DNA from 2 places in the Streptomyces sp. NPDC031111 genome. Region 1 is predicted to be linked to the other one. Evidence: riboswitches for the same ligand, from Rfam matches in the RefSeq annotation. Region 1 holds a riboswitch; the other holds the start of a gene.
What was found. A riboswitch is a leader RNA that binds a small molecule or an ion and turns the genes downstream of it on or off. The one in region 1 is predicted to bind thiamine pyrophosphate.
Positions count from the first base shown of each region.

Region 2: another riboswitch for thiamine pyrophosphate. It lies ahead of thiO (glycine oxidase ThiO); the one in region 1 lies ahead of ACZ470_RS30975 (thiamine ABC transporter substrate-binding protein).

Region 1 is NZ_JBVIGS010000018.1:99,348-106,214, forward strand. It holds gene tsf (translation elongation factor Ts) at 1-576, shown strand, start outside; gene pyrH (UMP kinase) at 767-1,525, shown strand; gene frr (ribosome recycling factor) at 1,646-2,203, shown strand; gene ACZ470_RS30965 (phosphatidate cytidylyltransferase) at 2,203-3,327, shown strand; gene rlmN (dual-specificity RNA methyltransferase RlmN) at 3,519-4,631, shown strand; TPP riboswitch at 4,656-4,761, shown strand; gene ACZ470_RS30975 (thiamine ABC transporter substrate-binding protein) at 4,840-5,925, shown strand; gene ACZ470_RS30980 (ABC transporter permease) at 5,973-6,867, shown strand, end outside.
Region 2 is NZ_JBVIGS010000011.1:233,393-240,259, forward strand. It holds gene thiE (thiamine phosphate synthase) at 1-423, opposite strand, end outside; gene ACZ470_RS23635 (Rv2175c family DNA-binding protein) at 605-970, opposite strand; gene ACZ470_RS23640 (NAD(P)/FAD-dependent oxidoreductase) at 1,047-2,288, opposite strand; gene ACZ470_RS23645 (avidin-fold protein) at 2,320-2,676, opposite strand; TPP riboswitch at 2,728-2,839, shown strand; gene thiO (glycine oxidase ThiO) at 2,837-4,003, shown strand; gene thiS (sulfur carrier protein ThiS) at 4,000-4,200, shown strand; gene ACZ470_RS23660 (thiazole synthase) at 4,203-5,000, shown strand; gene pknB (Stk1 family PASTA domain-containing Ser/Thr kinase) at 5,186-6,867, shown strand, end outside.

The DNA.
Region 1 (6,867 bases):
GGCGAGAAGTTCCAGGCCGTGGCCACCGCCATCGCCGAGCACGTCGCCAAGACCTCCCCGGCCGACCTCGAGGCCCTGCTCGCCTCCGAGATCGAGGCCGGCAAGACCGTCCAGGCGTTCGTGGACGAGGCCAACGCCAACCTCGGCGAGAAGATCGTCCTGGACCGCTTCGCGCAGTTCGCCGACGGCTACGTGACGGCGTACATGCACCGCACGATGCCCGACCTGCCCCCGCAGATCGGTGTGCTCGTCGAGCTCGACAAGCCGAACGCGGAGATCTCCAAGGGCGTCGCCCAGCACATCGCCGCCTTCTCGCCGAAGTACCTCTCCAAGGAGGACGTGCCGGCCGAGGTCGTCGAGTCCGAGCGCCGCATCGCCGAGGAGACCACCCGCGCCGAGGGCAAGCCCGAGGCCGCGATCGCCAAGATCGTCGAGGGTCGTCTGAACGGCTTCTTCAAGGACGCCACGCTGCTCGGCCAGCCCTACGCGCTGGACAACAAGAAGTCCGTCCAGAAGGTCCTGGACGAGGCCGGTGTCACCCTGAAGCGCTTCACGCGCATCAAGGTCGGCATCTGAGTCCGTACCGCGACGGGCGCGCGACCCCGATAGGGTCGACAGCAGTCGTTCGGACACGCGTCCGCGCACGCGCGCGTGCCTGACGACAGCAGATCTGACGAGGAGGCCATTGCCGTATGGGATGCGAACCACGCCCCACCGGCAATGGCCTTCTTCGTATGTGCAACACGTGAAAGAGGCGGGATCCCCGATGACCACCAAGGCTGAGAAGAGCGACGACGGCAAAGTACGCGGCCGGTTTCTGCTGAAGCTGTCCGGAGAGGCCTTCTCCGGTGGCGGGGGCCTCGGCGTCGACCCCGACGTGGTGCACGCCATCGCGCGCGAGATCGCGGCCGTCGTACGGGACGGCGCGCAGATCGCGATCGTCATCGGCGGCGGCAACTTCTTCCGCGGCGCCGAACTCCAGGTGCGCGGCATGGACCGCGCCCGCTCCGACTACATGGGCATGCTCGGCACCGTGATGAACTGCCTCGCCCTCCAGGACTTCCTGGAGAAGGAGGGCGTCGACTGCCGCGTGCAGACCGCCATCACCATGGGGCAGGTCGCCGAGCCGTACATTCCGCTGCGCGCCGTGCGGCATCTGGAGAAGGGCCGCGTGGTCATCTTCGGCGCCGGTATGGGCATGCCGTACTTCTCCACCGACACCACCGCCGCCCAGCGCGCCCTGGAGATCGACGCCGAGGCGCTGCTCATGGGCAAGAACGGTGTGGACGGCGTCTACGACTCCGACCCGAAGACCAACCCGGACGCCGTGAAGTTCGACGCGCTCGGCTACGGCGAGGTCATCACCCGGGACCTGAAGGTCGCCGACGCCACGGCCGTCACGCTCTGCCGTGACAACAGCCTCCCGATCGTGGTCTTCGAGCTCCTGAAGGAGGGCAATATCGCCCGCGCCGTCAAGGGTGAGAAGATCGGCACGCTGGTGGGTGACCAAGCCGGCCGCAACTGACCGGGGGATGGACAATGTCCTGCCGGTCGGGAACCGTGCAGGAAGAAGACGCGACGCAGCCGGCCGCCGCCCCGACAAGGAACCGCAGCCGGGCCTACTCAAGACACGCAGGAGCAAGTGGTGATCGAAGAGACCCTCCTCGAGGCCGAGGAGAAGATGGAGAAGGCCGTCGTGGTCGCCAAGGAGGACTTCGCCGCGATCCGCACCGGCCGTGCGCACCCGGCGATGTTCAACAAGATCGTGGCCGACTACTACGGCGCGCCGACGCCGATCAACCAGCTGGCCTCGTTCTCCGTGCCCGAGCCGCGCATGGCCGTGGTGACCCCGTTCGACAAGAGCGCGCTGCGCAACATCGAGCAGGCGATCCGCGACTCCGACCTGGGCGTCAACCCGAGCAACGACGGCAACATCATCCGGGTGGTGTTCCCCGAGCTGACCGAGGAGCGCCGCCGTGACTACATCAAGGTGGCCAAGGGCAAGGGTGAGGACGCCAAGGTGTCCATCCGCTCCGTGCGCCGCAAGGCCAAGGACGCCATCGACAAGCTGATCAAGGACGGCGAGGTCGGCGAGGACGAGGGCCGCCGTGCGGAGAAGGAGCTCGACGACACCACCGCGAAGTACGTCGCCCAGGTGGACGAGCTCCTGAAGCACAAGGAAGCCGAGCTGCTCGAGGTCTGATGAACGACTCTTCCTGGGGGACGCCGCAGACCGGGTACTGGGGGCCGTCCGACCACGGGCCCGGCCGGGGGGCTGCCCCCGCGGGTCACGCGTACGATGCGCACAACGTGCAGCAGACGCGTCCCATGCCCATCGTGCCCGACGTACCCGACCACGGCGGAAACCAGGATGCGGACCGAGGGGCCACTCGGCTGAGCGGCCCCTTGTTCCGAGACGAGCCGACGCGGGCCCGACCCCTCCCGGGGGAGGTGCCGCAGAATCCGGAGCCCATGCCCGACGCCCCGCAGCCGGCCCCCGCACCGCAGAAGAAGAGCGCGGGCCGCGACCTCGGCGCCGCGATAGGCGTCGGCGTCGGACTGGGCGTGGTGATCATCGCGTCGCTGTTCGTCGTCAAGGCGGTCTTCGTCGGCGTGATCGCCGTCGCCGTGGTGGTGGGCCTGTGGGAGCTGACCAAGCGGCTCGAGGAACGCAAGGGCATCAAGGCGCCGCTCGTGCCGCTCGCGCTGGGCGGCGCGGCCATGGTCGTCGCCGGATACGCCCGGGGGGCCGAGGGCGCGTGGGTCGCCATGGCGCTCACGGCGCTGGCGGTGCTCGTCTGGCGCATGACGGCACCCCCCGAGGGTTACCTCAAGGACGTCACCGCGGGTGTCTTCGCGGCGTTCTACGTGCCGTTCCTGGCGACGTTCGTCGCGATGATGCTGACGGCCGACGACGGCCCGTGGCGCGTCCTGACCTTCCTGCTGCTGACCGTCGTCAGCGACACCGGCGCGTACGCGGTCGGCTGGCGCTTCGGCAAGCGCAAGCTCGCCCCGCGCATCAGCCCCGGCAAGACCCGCGAGGGCCTGCTGGGCGCGGTGACCTTCGCGATGGTCGCGGGCGCGCTGTGCATGCAGTTCCTGATCGACGACGGCACCTGGTGGCAGGGTCTGCTGCTGGGCCTCGCGGTCGCGGCCAGCGCGACACTGGGCGACCTCGGCGAGTCCATGATCAAACGTGATCTGGGCATCAAGGACATGGGCACACTGCTCCCCGGCCATGGCGGCATCATGGACCGCCTGGACTCCCTGCTGCCGACGGCACCGGTGGTGTGGCTGCTGCTGGTGCTTTTCGTCGGCTCGGGGTGAGGCCGGCTGCTGCTGGTGATCTTCGTCGGGGCGGGTTGACGGCGAACGGGTACTCTGGAAGGGCTCGCGGCGTACTGCGGGCCCTTTCGTACGTCCCCCCGCGGGTTGTCCCTGGCTCAGGCACAGCGGTGCCGTCGTCCCCGCCCCTGCGGAGTTGCCAGACCCCCGTCGTCCTGAGGAGTTGCCCGACCGTGGCCCGTCCCGTTCCCGGTGAGCTCACCTTCGTCGCCCCCCGCGGAGCCAAGAAGCCGCCGCGGCACCTCGCCGATCTCACGCCCGCCGAGCGCAAGGAGGCGGTCGCCGCGGCCGGTGAGAAGCCGTTTCGCGCCAAGCAGTTGTCGCAGCACTACTTCGCGCGGTACGCGCACGACCCGGAGCAGTGGACCGACATCCCGGCCGGCGCGCGCGGCAAGCTCCAGGAGGCGCTGCTTCCGGAGCTGATGACCGTCGTACGGCATCTGTCGACCGACCAGGGCACGACCCGCAAGACGCTGTGGAAGCTGTTCGACGGGACGCTGGTCGAGTCGGTGCTGATGCGTTACCCGGACCGGGTGACGATGTGCATCAGCTCGCAGGCCGGCTGCGGTATGAACTGTCCGTTCTGCGCCACGGGGCAGGCCGGACTGGACCGGAACCTGTCCACCGCGGAGATCGTGCACCAGATCGTGGACGGGATGCGGGCGCTCCGGGACGGCGAGGTGCCCGGCGGTCCGGCGCGGCTCAGCAACATCGTGTTCATGGGCATGGGCGAGCCGCTCGCCAACTACAACCGCGTCGTCGGGGCGATCCGGCGTCTGACCGACCCCGAGCCGGACGGGCTGGGGCTGTCCCAGCGGGGCATCACCGTGTCCACCGTCGGCCTCGTCCCGGCGATCCACCGGTTCTCCGACGAGGGCTTCAAGTGTCGGCTCGCCATCTCGCTGCACGCCCCCGACGACGAGCTGCGCGACACCCTCGTCCCCGTGAACACGCGGTGGAAGGTGCGCGAGGTGCTCGACGCCGGGTTCGAGTACGCGGCCAGGTCGGGGCGGCGGCTCTCCATCGAGTACGCGCTCATCCGGGACATCAACGACCAGGCCTGGCGCGGTGACCGCCTCGGCCGGATGCTCAAGGGTCGGCCCGTGCACGTCAACCTCATCCCGCTCAACCCCACGCCCGGCTCCAAGTGGACCGCCTCCCGCCCCGAGGACGAGAAGGCGTTCGTGGAGGCGATCGCCGCGCACGGTGTGCCGGTGACGATCCGGGACACCCGTGGACAGGAGATCGACGGGGCGTGTGGTCAGCTCGCCGCGAGCGAGCGGTAATGTGACCCGAGTAAGTACATCTTCATATTCCGACAGGGGAGCGCCACAGCGCTGAGAGTGCGGCACCGGCCGCAGACCCTCCGAACCTGGCCCAGGTCATTCTGGGTAGGGAGATCGGTCATCACTCGAGCTGTTGCGCCCTGCCCGGGACCCCCCAAGGTTCCCGGGCAGGGCCGCGTCTCTTCCTGGTCACTCCAGGAGGAATCAAGTGGGCATCACCAAGAAGGTCACGGTCCTGGCCGTCGGGCTGGGGCTGGTCACGCTGTCCGCGTGCGGGTCGTCCGACGGGGACGACGGCAGCGGCGGCGGCGGGTCCAAGACCGTGACCCTCGTCAGCCACAACTCGTGGGCCGCGTCCAAGGACGTCGTCGCCGCCTTCGAGAAGCAGTCCGGCTTCAAGCTCAAGGTCCTAGAGGACGGCGACGCCGGGCAGGCCGTGAACAAGGCCATCCTGACCAAGGACAACCCCCAGGGCGACGTCTTCTTCGGCGTCGACAACACCCTGCTGTCCCGCGCCCTCGACAACGGGCTGTTCCAGCCGTACGAGGCCAAGCGCTCCGACCTGATCCTCCCCGAATACCGCGTCGACGAGGACAAGCACCGGGTCACCCCCATCGACAGCGGCGACATCTGCGTCAACTACGACAAGGCGTGGTTCAGCGAGCACGACCTGACCCCGCCGAAGACCTTCGACGACCTGATCAAGCCCGAGTACAAGGACCTCCTCGTCACCGAGAACGCCTCCACCTCCTCGCCCGGCCTCGGCTTCCTGCTCGGTACGGCCGCGCGGTACGGGGACGACGGCTGGCAGGACTACTGGAAGGAGCTCAAGGCCAACGGCGTGAAGGTGGTCGACGGCTGGGAGCAGGCCTACAACGAGGAGTTCTCCGGTTCGGCCGGCGGCAAGAAGGCCAAGGCCGACCGGCCGCTGGTGGTGTCCTACGCCTCCTCGCCGCCCGTCGAGGTCATCTACGCCGACCCGAAGCCGGACACCGCGCCCACCGGCGTCGCCGAGGGCACCTGCTTCCGTCAGGTCGAGTACGCCGGGCTGCTGAGCAACGCCAAGAACCCCGAGGGAGGAAAGGCACTGCTCGACTTCCTGATCAGCAAGCGGTTCCAGGACGACATGCCGCTCAACATGTTCGTCTACCCGGTGCGGGAGGCCGCCCAGGTGCCCCCGGAGTTCACGAAGTTCGGGCCGGAGGCGAAGGACCCGCAGACCATGGAGCCCGCGAAGATCGCCGACAACCGTGACCAGTGGGTCAAGTCGTGGACCTCGCTCGTACTGAGGTGACGCGGGCCGCGGCGAGGCGGCGCGGGAGCGCGGCGCGGCTCGGCCTGATGGCCGCGCCCGTCGCGTTCTTCGCCGTCTTCTTCGCCTATCCCGTCGCCGCGATCGTCGCACGCGGCCTGAAGACCGACGGGACCTGGCAACTCGGGCGGATCGGGGACGTACTGGCGCAGTCGGACATCCGGCAGGTGCTGTGGTTCACCACCTGGCAGGCGCTCGCCTCCACCGCCCTCACCCTGCTGATCGCCCTGCCCGGCGCGTATGTCTTCGCCCGCTTCGAGTTCCCCGGCAAGCAGGTCCTGCGGGCCGTGGTCACCGTGCCGTTCGTGCTGCCCACGGTCGTCGTGGGTACGGCGTTCATGGCGCTCGTCGGGCGCGGAGGACTCCTCGACGAGCTGTGGGGCGTACGGCTGGACACCACCATGTGGGCGATCCTGCTCGCGCACGTCTTCTTCAACTACGCCGTCGTCGTGCGCACGGTGGGCGGGCTCTGGTCGCAGCTGGACCCCCGGCAGGAGGAGGCCGCGCGGATGCTGGGCGCCTCGCGGTTCACGGCCTGGCGGACCGTCACCCTGCCCGCGCTCGCGCCCGCCGTGGCCGCCGCCGCGCTGATGGTCTTCCTGTTCACCTTCACCACCTTCGGTGTGGTGCAGATCCTCGGCGGGCCCACCTTCTCCACCCTCGAAGTGGAGATCTACCGGCAGACCTCCGAGATCTTCGACCTGTCCACGGCGGCCGTCCTGACGATGATCCAGTTCGTCGCCGTGGGCGCGATCCTCGCCCTGCACGCCTGGACCGTACGGCGACGGGAGACCGCGCTGCGGCTGGTGGACGCGTCGGTGACCGCCCGCCGGCCGCGCGGGGCCGGGCAGTGGGCGCTGCTCGGCGGAGTCGTCGCCACCGTCGCCGTGCTGCTCCTGCTGCCGCTCGCGGTGCTGGTGGAGC
Region 2 (6,867 bases), on a different contig from region 1:
CCAGCAGGGGCCGGTGCAGAAGTAGTCCACTCCGGGCTGGACGGCCGCCGCCGCTGCCTCGGACTCGGCGTGGGTGGAGCGGCCGATCAGGACGTCGTCGCCCAGGATCGCGCGGGCGGCGGGGACGGGGAGGTCGCCCTGGCCGAGGTGGAGGACGTCGGCGCCGGCGGCGTGGGCGACGTCCGCGCGGTCGTTGACCGCGAGCAGCTTGCCGTGCCGGTCGCAGGCGTCGGCGAGGACGGCCAGGTGCTCCAGCTCCTCGCCGGCCTCCATGCCCTTGTCCCGCAGCTGCACGATGTCGACCCCGCCGGCCAGGACCGCGTCCAGGAACTCCGCGAGGTCGCCCTGCCGCTTGCGGGCGTCGGTGCACAGGTAGACCCGGGCGTCGGCGAGCCGGGCGCGGGCGGTGGCGGTGTCGGACATGCGGCGTCCCCCCGGATGTCGGTGGCGTACGGACCCGGCGGGCCCGGTGTGTCGGCGGTGTGCGTTCCCCGGCCGGGGAGCGCACACCGCAAGGGACCCTATGCCGCGGGCACGGGCGGGCCCTCGGCCGGGGCCCGTGCCCCGGCCGGTGTCGTGGTGGTTCGGGACGGTCGGGTGCGGGTCAGACCGCGAGCGCCTGGGCCCGGCGCTTCACCTCCGTGCCACGGTTCTCGCTGAGTGCCTGCGCCGGTGTGCCCGGCAGGGTGGGGTCGGGGGTGAACAGCCACTCCAGCATTTCCTCGACCGTGAAGCCGTCGTCCCGCAGGAGCGTCAGGGTCCCGGTCAGGCCCTTGACGACCTTGTCCCCGTCGATGAAGGCGGCGGGCACGTGCAGCGCGCGGTTCTCACCTCGGCGTACGGCGATGAGCTGGCCCTCCTTGACCAGCTGCCGGACACGTGTCACCTCGACGCCGAGCTGTTCGGCGATGTCGGGGAGGGTGAGCCAGGCGGGGACGAGAGCATCGATCTTTGCGTCAATCTCGGTCACGGAACAAGCCTGCCATCTGCCACTGACAGTCGGAAGTCAGCCCCGCCCACCTGGGCCGACGCGTCGGCCCGTGATCTCATACGGCCGCCGACTTCAGCGGACGCGCCGGGTCCGCCAGCAGCCCGGCGTCCATCGCCGTGCCCGACTCGATCAGCCGGCGCCCCTGCGCCAGGTCCCGGGGCCGCCCCACCGCGAGCAGCGCGACCAGGCGGGACTCCCGCAGCCAGCACACGGTCCACGCCGCCTCGGCGGGGTCCCCGCGCCACACGGTCCGGTCGGCTGCCGCGTGATGCCCCGCGTACTGCACGAAGCGCCCGAACTGCTCGGACCAGAAGTACGGCACCGGGTCGTAGACCGCGGGGGCCTGCCCGGTGGGCGCGCCGAGGACGTTCACGGCGACCGTGCGCGGCCCCTGGAGGGCGTTGTCCCAGTGGTGGACGAGCAGCCGCTCGCCGTAGCGGCCGGACGGGAAGGACGCGCAGTCGCCGACCGCGTACACGTCCGGCACGGAGGTCGCCAGGTGGTGGTCGGCGACGACCTCGCCGTGCGCCCCCAGCTCGATCCCGGAGCCCCCCAGCCAGGCCGTCGCGGGCCGGGCCCCGATGCCGACGACCACGGCGCCCGCGGGCAGCCGCGAGCCGTCGTCCAGCACCACGGCGCCGGGCTCGACGCGCTCCACGCGCGCGTGCGTGCGCAGCCCGACGCCGGCCTCGGCGTACCAGGCGGTCATCCGGTCCGCCACCTCGGCGGGCAGCGCCTCGGCCAGCGGGCGCTCCGCGGCCTCCACCACGGTGACCGCGCAGCCTGCCTCGCGTGCGGCCGTGGCGAACTCCGCGCCGATCCAGCCGGCGCCGACCACCACGATGTCGTGTTGCCGCGCGAGCACCGGCCGCAGCCGTTCGGCGTCGTCCAGGGTGCGCAGCAGATGCACGCCGGGCACCCCCTCGGCGCCGGGCAGCCGGACCGGTTCCGCCCCGGTGGCGACCACCAGGACGTCGTACGGGACAGGCCCGTTCTCGGTGTCCAGCTCGTGGTCGCCCGGGCGCAGGCCGAGCACCTCGCAGCCGAGCCGCAGCTCGATGCCGAGCTCCTCGAAGTCGACGTCGAAGGCGGAGTCCTCGGCCTTGCCGAGCAGGACCGCCTTGGACAACGGCGGCCTGTCGTACGGCTGGTGGGGCTCCGCGCCGATCAGGGTCACGGTGCCGGTGAAGCCCTGCTCCCGCAGCGCGACCGCGGTCTGCACACCGGCCATGCCGGCGCCCGCCACCACCACCCGCCGCGGCTCGGACGGTCCCGGTTCCTGCGTCTGCTCGCTCACCCGATCACCATAGACACCCGACGCGCGCCGATCAGTCGGAGTCCTCGTCCCCGGACAGCTGCTCGACCACGCTCGTCCCGCTGCCCGGCTGCGACTCCCACTCCCAGCTCTCCTCCAGCCGTACCCGTCCGTCGGGCAGCTCCACGACCGTCGACACGCAGTGCCCCGAGGACGTCGTGCCGTCCCGCTTGAGCTGCACGTACCGGAAGTCCAGCCGGTCTCCCGCGCGGGTGCCCACCAGATGCCCGCGGACGACGTCGCCGCCCGCGTAGTCGGCCCAGATCTCGCCGCCGCGCTCGTGGTAGACGAACCGGGTACGGGTGCCGACCTGGCCCGGGGCCTGGTCGGCGACGGGGGCGAGGACGAGTCCGTCGAGCGAGCGTGCCACGCGGAGGCTCCCTTACGAGGTCGGTGGGCCGAGGGCTAGGGTGGCCAACGTACAAGCACTCGCGGGAGCCCGGACGCACCGGGCTGAGAGGGAGGCTGGCGGCCTCCGACCGTACGAACCTGATCCGGGTCATGCCGGCGAAGGGAGGGGCTGGACGCCCATGTCGCCCACGCGTACCTCAGACGTCCTCGTCGTCGGGGGCGGAATCATCGGTCTGGTCACGGCCTGGCGGGCCGCGCAGCGCGGTCTCGCCACGACCGTGGTGGACCCCGAGCCGGGCGGCGGCGCCGCCCGGGTGGCCGCCGGGATGCTGGCCGCCGTCACCGAACTGCACTACGGCGAGGAGACCCTGCTCGCCCTGAACCTCGCCTCCGCGCGGCGCTATCCCGACTTCGCGGCCGAGCTGACCGAGCTCACCGGCCAGGACCTCGGCTACCGCGGGTGCGGCACGCTCGCCGTGGCGCTGGACGCCGACGACCGCGCCCATCTGCGGGAGCTGCACGCGCTCCAGCAGCGGTCCGGGCTGGAGTCGCAGTGGCTGTCCGGGCGGGAGTGCCGGCGGCTGGAGCCCATGCTCGCGCCGGGTGTGCGCGGCGGTCTGCGGGTGGACGGCGACCACCAGATCGACCCGCGGCGGCTGGCGGCCGCGCTGCTGACCGCGTGCGAGCGGGCGGGCGTGGTCGTGCACCGCGCGTGGGCCGAGCGGCTGGTCGTCGCCGGGGACCGGGCGACGGGAGTCGTCACGGCCGACGGCACCGAGCTGGGCGCCGGGCAGGTGGTGCTGGCCGCCGGCAGTCTCAGCGGACGGCTCGCGGGCGTACCCGCGGACGTACTGCCTCCCGTACGGCCCGTGAAGGGCCAGGTGGTGCGGCTGACGATGCCCGCCCGGCACGGTCCCTTCCTGAGCCGGACGGTGCGGGCCGTGGTGCGCGGCAGCCACGTCTACCTGGTGCCCCGCGAGAACGGGGAGCTGGTGATCGGCGCGACCAGCGAGGAGATGGGCTGGGACACGACGGTCACCGCCGGCGGCGTGTACGAGCTGCTGCGCGACGCCCACGAACTCGCCCCCGGGATCACCGAGCTGCCCCTCACCGAGACCCTGGCCGGACTGCGCCCCGCCTCCCCCGACAACGCGCCGCTGCTCGGCCCCACCGCGCTGGAGGGGCTGCTGCTGGCCACCGGCCACTACCGCAACGGCGTGCTGCTGACGCCCGTCACCGGCGACGTCATGGCGCACGTCCTCACCACCGGCGCGCTCCCGGAGGAGGCCCGCCCGTTCACCCCCCGGCGCTTCGGCGCCGCCGTCCTCACGGAGCAGTCCGCATGAACGTCTCGGTCAACGGCGAGCCCCGGGAGTTCGCCCCCGGCACGGCCCTCGACCTCGTCGTGAAGTCGCTCACCGCGGCGCCCTCCGGGGTGGCCGCCGCCCTCAACGAAACCGTCGTACCGCGCGTGCAGTGGCCCGCCACTCCCCTGTCCGAGGGGGACCGCGTGGAAGTCCTGACCGCCGTCCAGGGAGGCTGACCATGGCCGACGATCCGTTCCTCCTCGGCGGTACGTCCTACACCTCCCGCCTGATCATGGGCACCGGAGGGGCGCCGAGCCTCGATGTGCTGGAGCGGGCGCTGGTGGCGTCCGGGACGGAGCTGACGACCGTCGCGATGCGGCGGGTGGACCCGTCGGTGCACGGGTCGGTGCTGTCGGTGCTGGAGAAGCTGGGCATCCGGGTGCTGCCGAACACGGCGGGCTGCTTCACCGCGGGTGAGGCCGTGCTCACCGCGCGGCTCGCGCGGGAGGCGCTCGGCACCGATCTGGTCAAGCTGGAGGTCATCGCCGACGAGCGGACCCTGCTGCCGGACCCGGTGGAGCTGCTGGACGCGGCGGAGACGCTGGTCGACGACGGGTTCACGGTGCTGCCGTACACGAACGACGATCCGGTGCTGGCGCGGAAGCTGGAGGACGTGGGGTGTGCGGCGGTGATGCCGTTGGGGTCGCCGATCGGGTCGGGGCTCGGGATCCGGAATCCGCACAACTTCGAGTTGATCGTGGAGCGGGCGGGGGTGCCGGTGATTCTCGACGCCGGGGCCGGGACCGCGTCGGATGTGGCGCTGGCGATGGAGCTGGGGTGTGCGGGGGTGATGCTGGCGTCGGCGGTGACACGGGCGCAGGAGCCGGTGCTGATGGCTGCCGCGATGCGGGGGGCCGTGGAGGCGGGGCGGTTGGCTCGGGTGGCGGGGCGGATTCCTCGGCGGTGGTTCGCCGCGTCCGCGTCTTCTCCTGCGGAGGGCATGGCGGTGTTGGATCCGGAGCGGCCGGCTTTTTAGGTGCGGGGTGCCTTTGGCCGGGCGGGGGTGGGTTGCGCTTGCCGGCGCTTGCCGGGTGCCGCCTGCGCCCACCCGTGCCGCCCCAGCGGCACGACTGCCCGCAGCTTCGTAACGCACGTCACAGGTCCGCTTCAACGGGGGAGCAAGCGGGCGGGGGTGTCGGTGGGGGCTCGTAGACTCTGTGCGTGGATACGACCCTTCAGGACCCCCTGGTCGGGCAGGTGCTCGACGGCCGGTATCGCGTCGAGGCGCGGATCGCGGTCGGCGGGATGGCCACGGTCTACCGGGCCGTGGACACCCGCCTGGACCGCGTCCTCGCGCTCAAGGTGATGCACCCCTCCCTCGCGGCCGACGGCTCGTTCGTCGAGCGGTTCATCAGGGAGGCGAAGTCGGTCGCCCGCCTGGCCCACCCGAACGTGGTGCAGGTCTTCGACCAGGGCACCGACGGGGCGTACGTCTACCTGGCGATGGAGTACATCGCCGGCTGCACCCTGCGCGACGTGCTGCGCGAGCGCGGAGCGCTCCAGCCGCGCGCCGCGCTGGACATCCTGGAGCCGGTGCTGGCCGCGCTCGGTGCCGCGCACCGGGCGGGGTTCGTGCACCGCGACATGAAGCCCGAGAACGTGCTGATAGGGGACGACGGCCGGGTCAAGGTCGCCGACTTCGGTCTGGTCCGCGCCGTGGACTCGGTGACGAACACCACGGGCACCGTGCTGGGCACGGTCTCCTACCTGGCGCCGGAGCAGATCGAGAACGGCACCGCCGATCCCCGCGTCGACGTGTACGCCTGCGGCATCCTGCTGTACGAGATGCTGACCGGCGAGAAGCCGCACGACGGCGACTCCCCCGCGATCGTGCTCTACAAGCATCTGCACGACGACGTCCCGCCCCCGTCGGCCGCCGTGCCGGGCATGGCGTACGAGCTGGACGAGCTGGTCGCGTCGGCGACGGCGCGCAACCCCGAGGTCCGTCCGCACGACGCGGTGGCGCTGCTCGCGCGGGTCCGCGCGGGGCGCGGCCGGCTCACCGCCGAGCAGCTCGACGCGGTACCCCCACAGGCGCTGACGTCGGAGCACGACAACGCGGAGGACCGTACGAGCGTCATCCCCCGCGCGCTGACGGTCCCCCGCCCGCTGCCGGTCAACGAGGACGGGGCCGCGGACCCGGTGCACCACACCAGCCGGTTCCAGTCCCCGCCGCCGCTGCCGCCCCGGCGCCGGACGGCGCTGCGGCGCGGCCCGATGGCGATCGTCGTGGCCGTGCTCCTGGTCCTCGGCGTCGGCACGGGCATCTGGTACATCAACTCCGGCCAGTTCACCAAGGTCCCGCCGCTGCTGGCGAAGACCGAGAAGGAGGCCCGGGACCGGCTGGCGACCGCCGGGCTGGACGTCGGCGAGGTGAAGGAGGCGTACAGCGACACGGTGGAGCGGGGCGCGGTGATCAGCACCGATCCCAAGGCGGGGGCCCGTATCCGCAGCAACGACTCGGTGTCGCTGACCATCTCCAGGGGCCCGGAGACCGTGCGGGTGCCCGACCTGGACGGCTATCCGCTGGACAAGGCGCGGGACCTGCTCGGGGACGAGGGTCTGGAGCCGGGCATGGTGACGCGGGAGTTCAGCGAGGCCGTGGCCCGGGGGTCCGTGATCTCCACGGAGCCGGGCAAGGGCACCAAGGTCCGCGCGGGCTCCGCCGTGGCGCTGACCGTGAGCAAGGGCAGCCCGGTGGACGTGCCGGACGTGACCGGCGACGACGTCGAGGACGCGCGTGCCGCGCTGGAGGAGGCCGGTCTCAAGGTGAAGATCGCCCCCGAGCGGGTCAACTCCGAGCACGACGCCGGCCAGGTGGCCCGGCAGACCCCGGGCGAGGG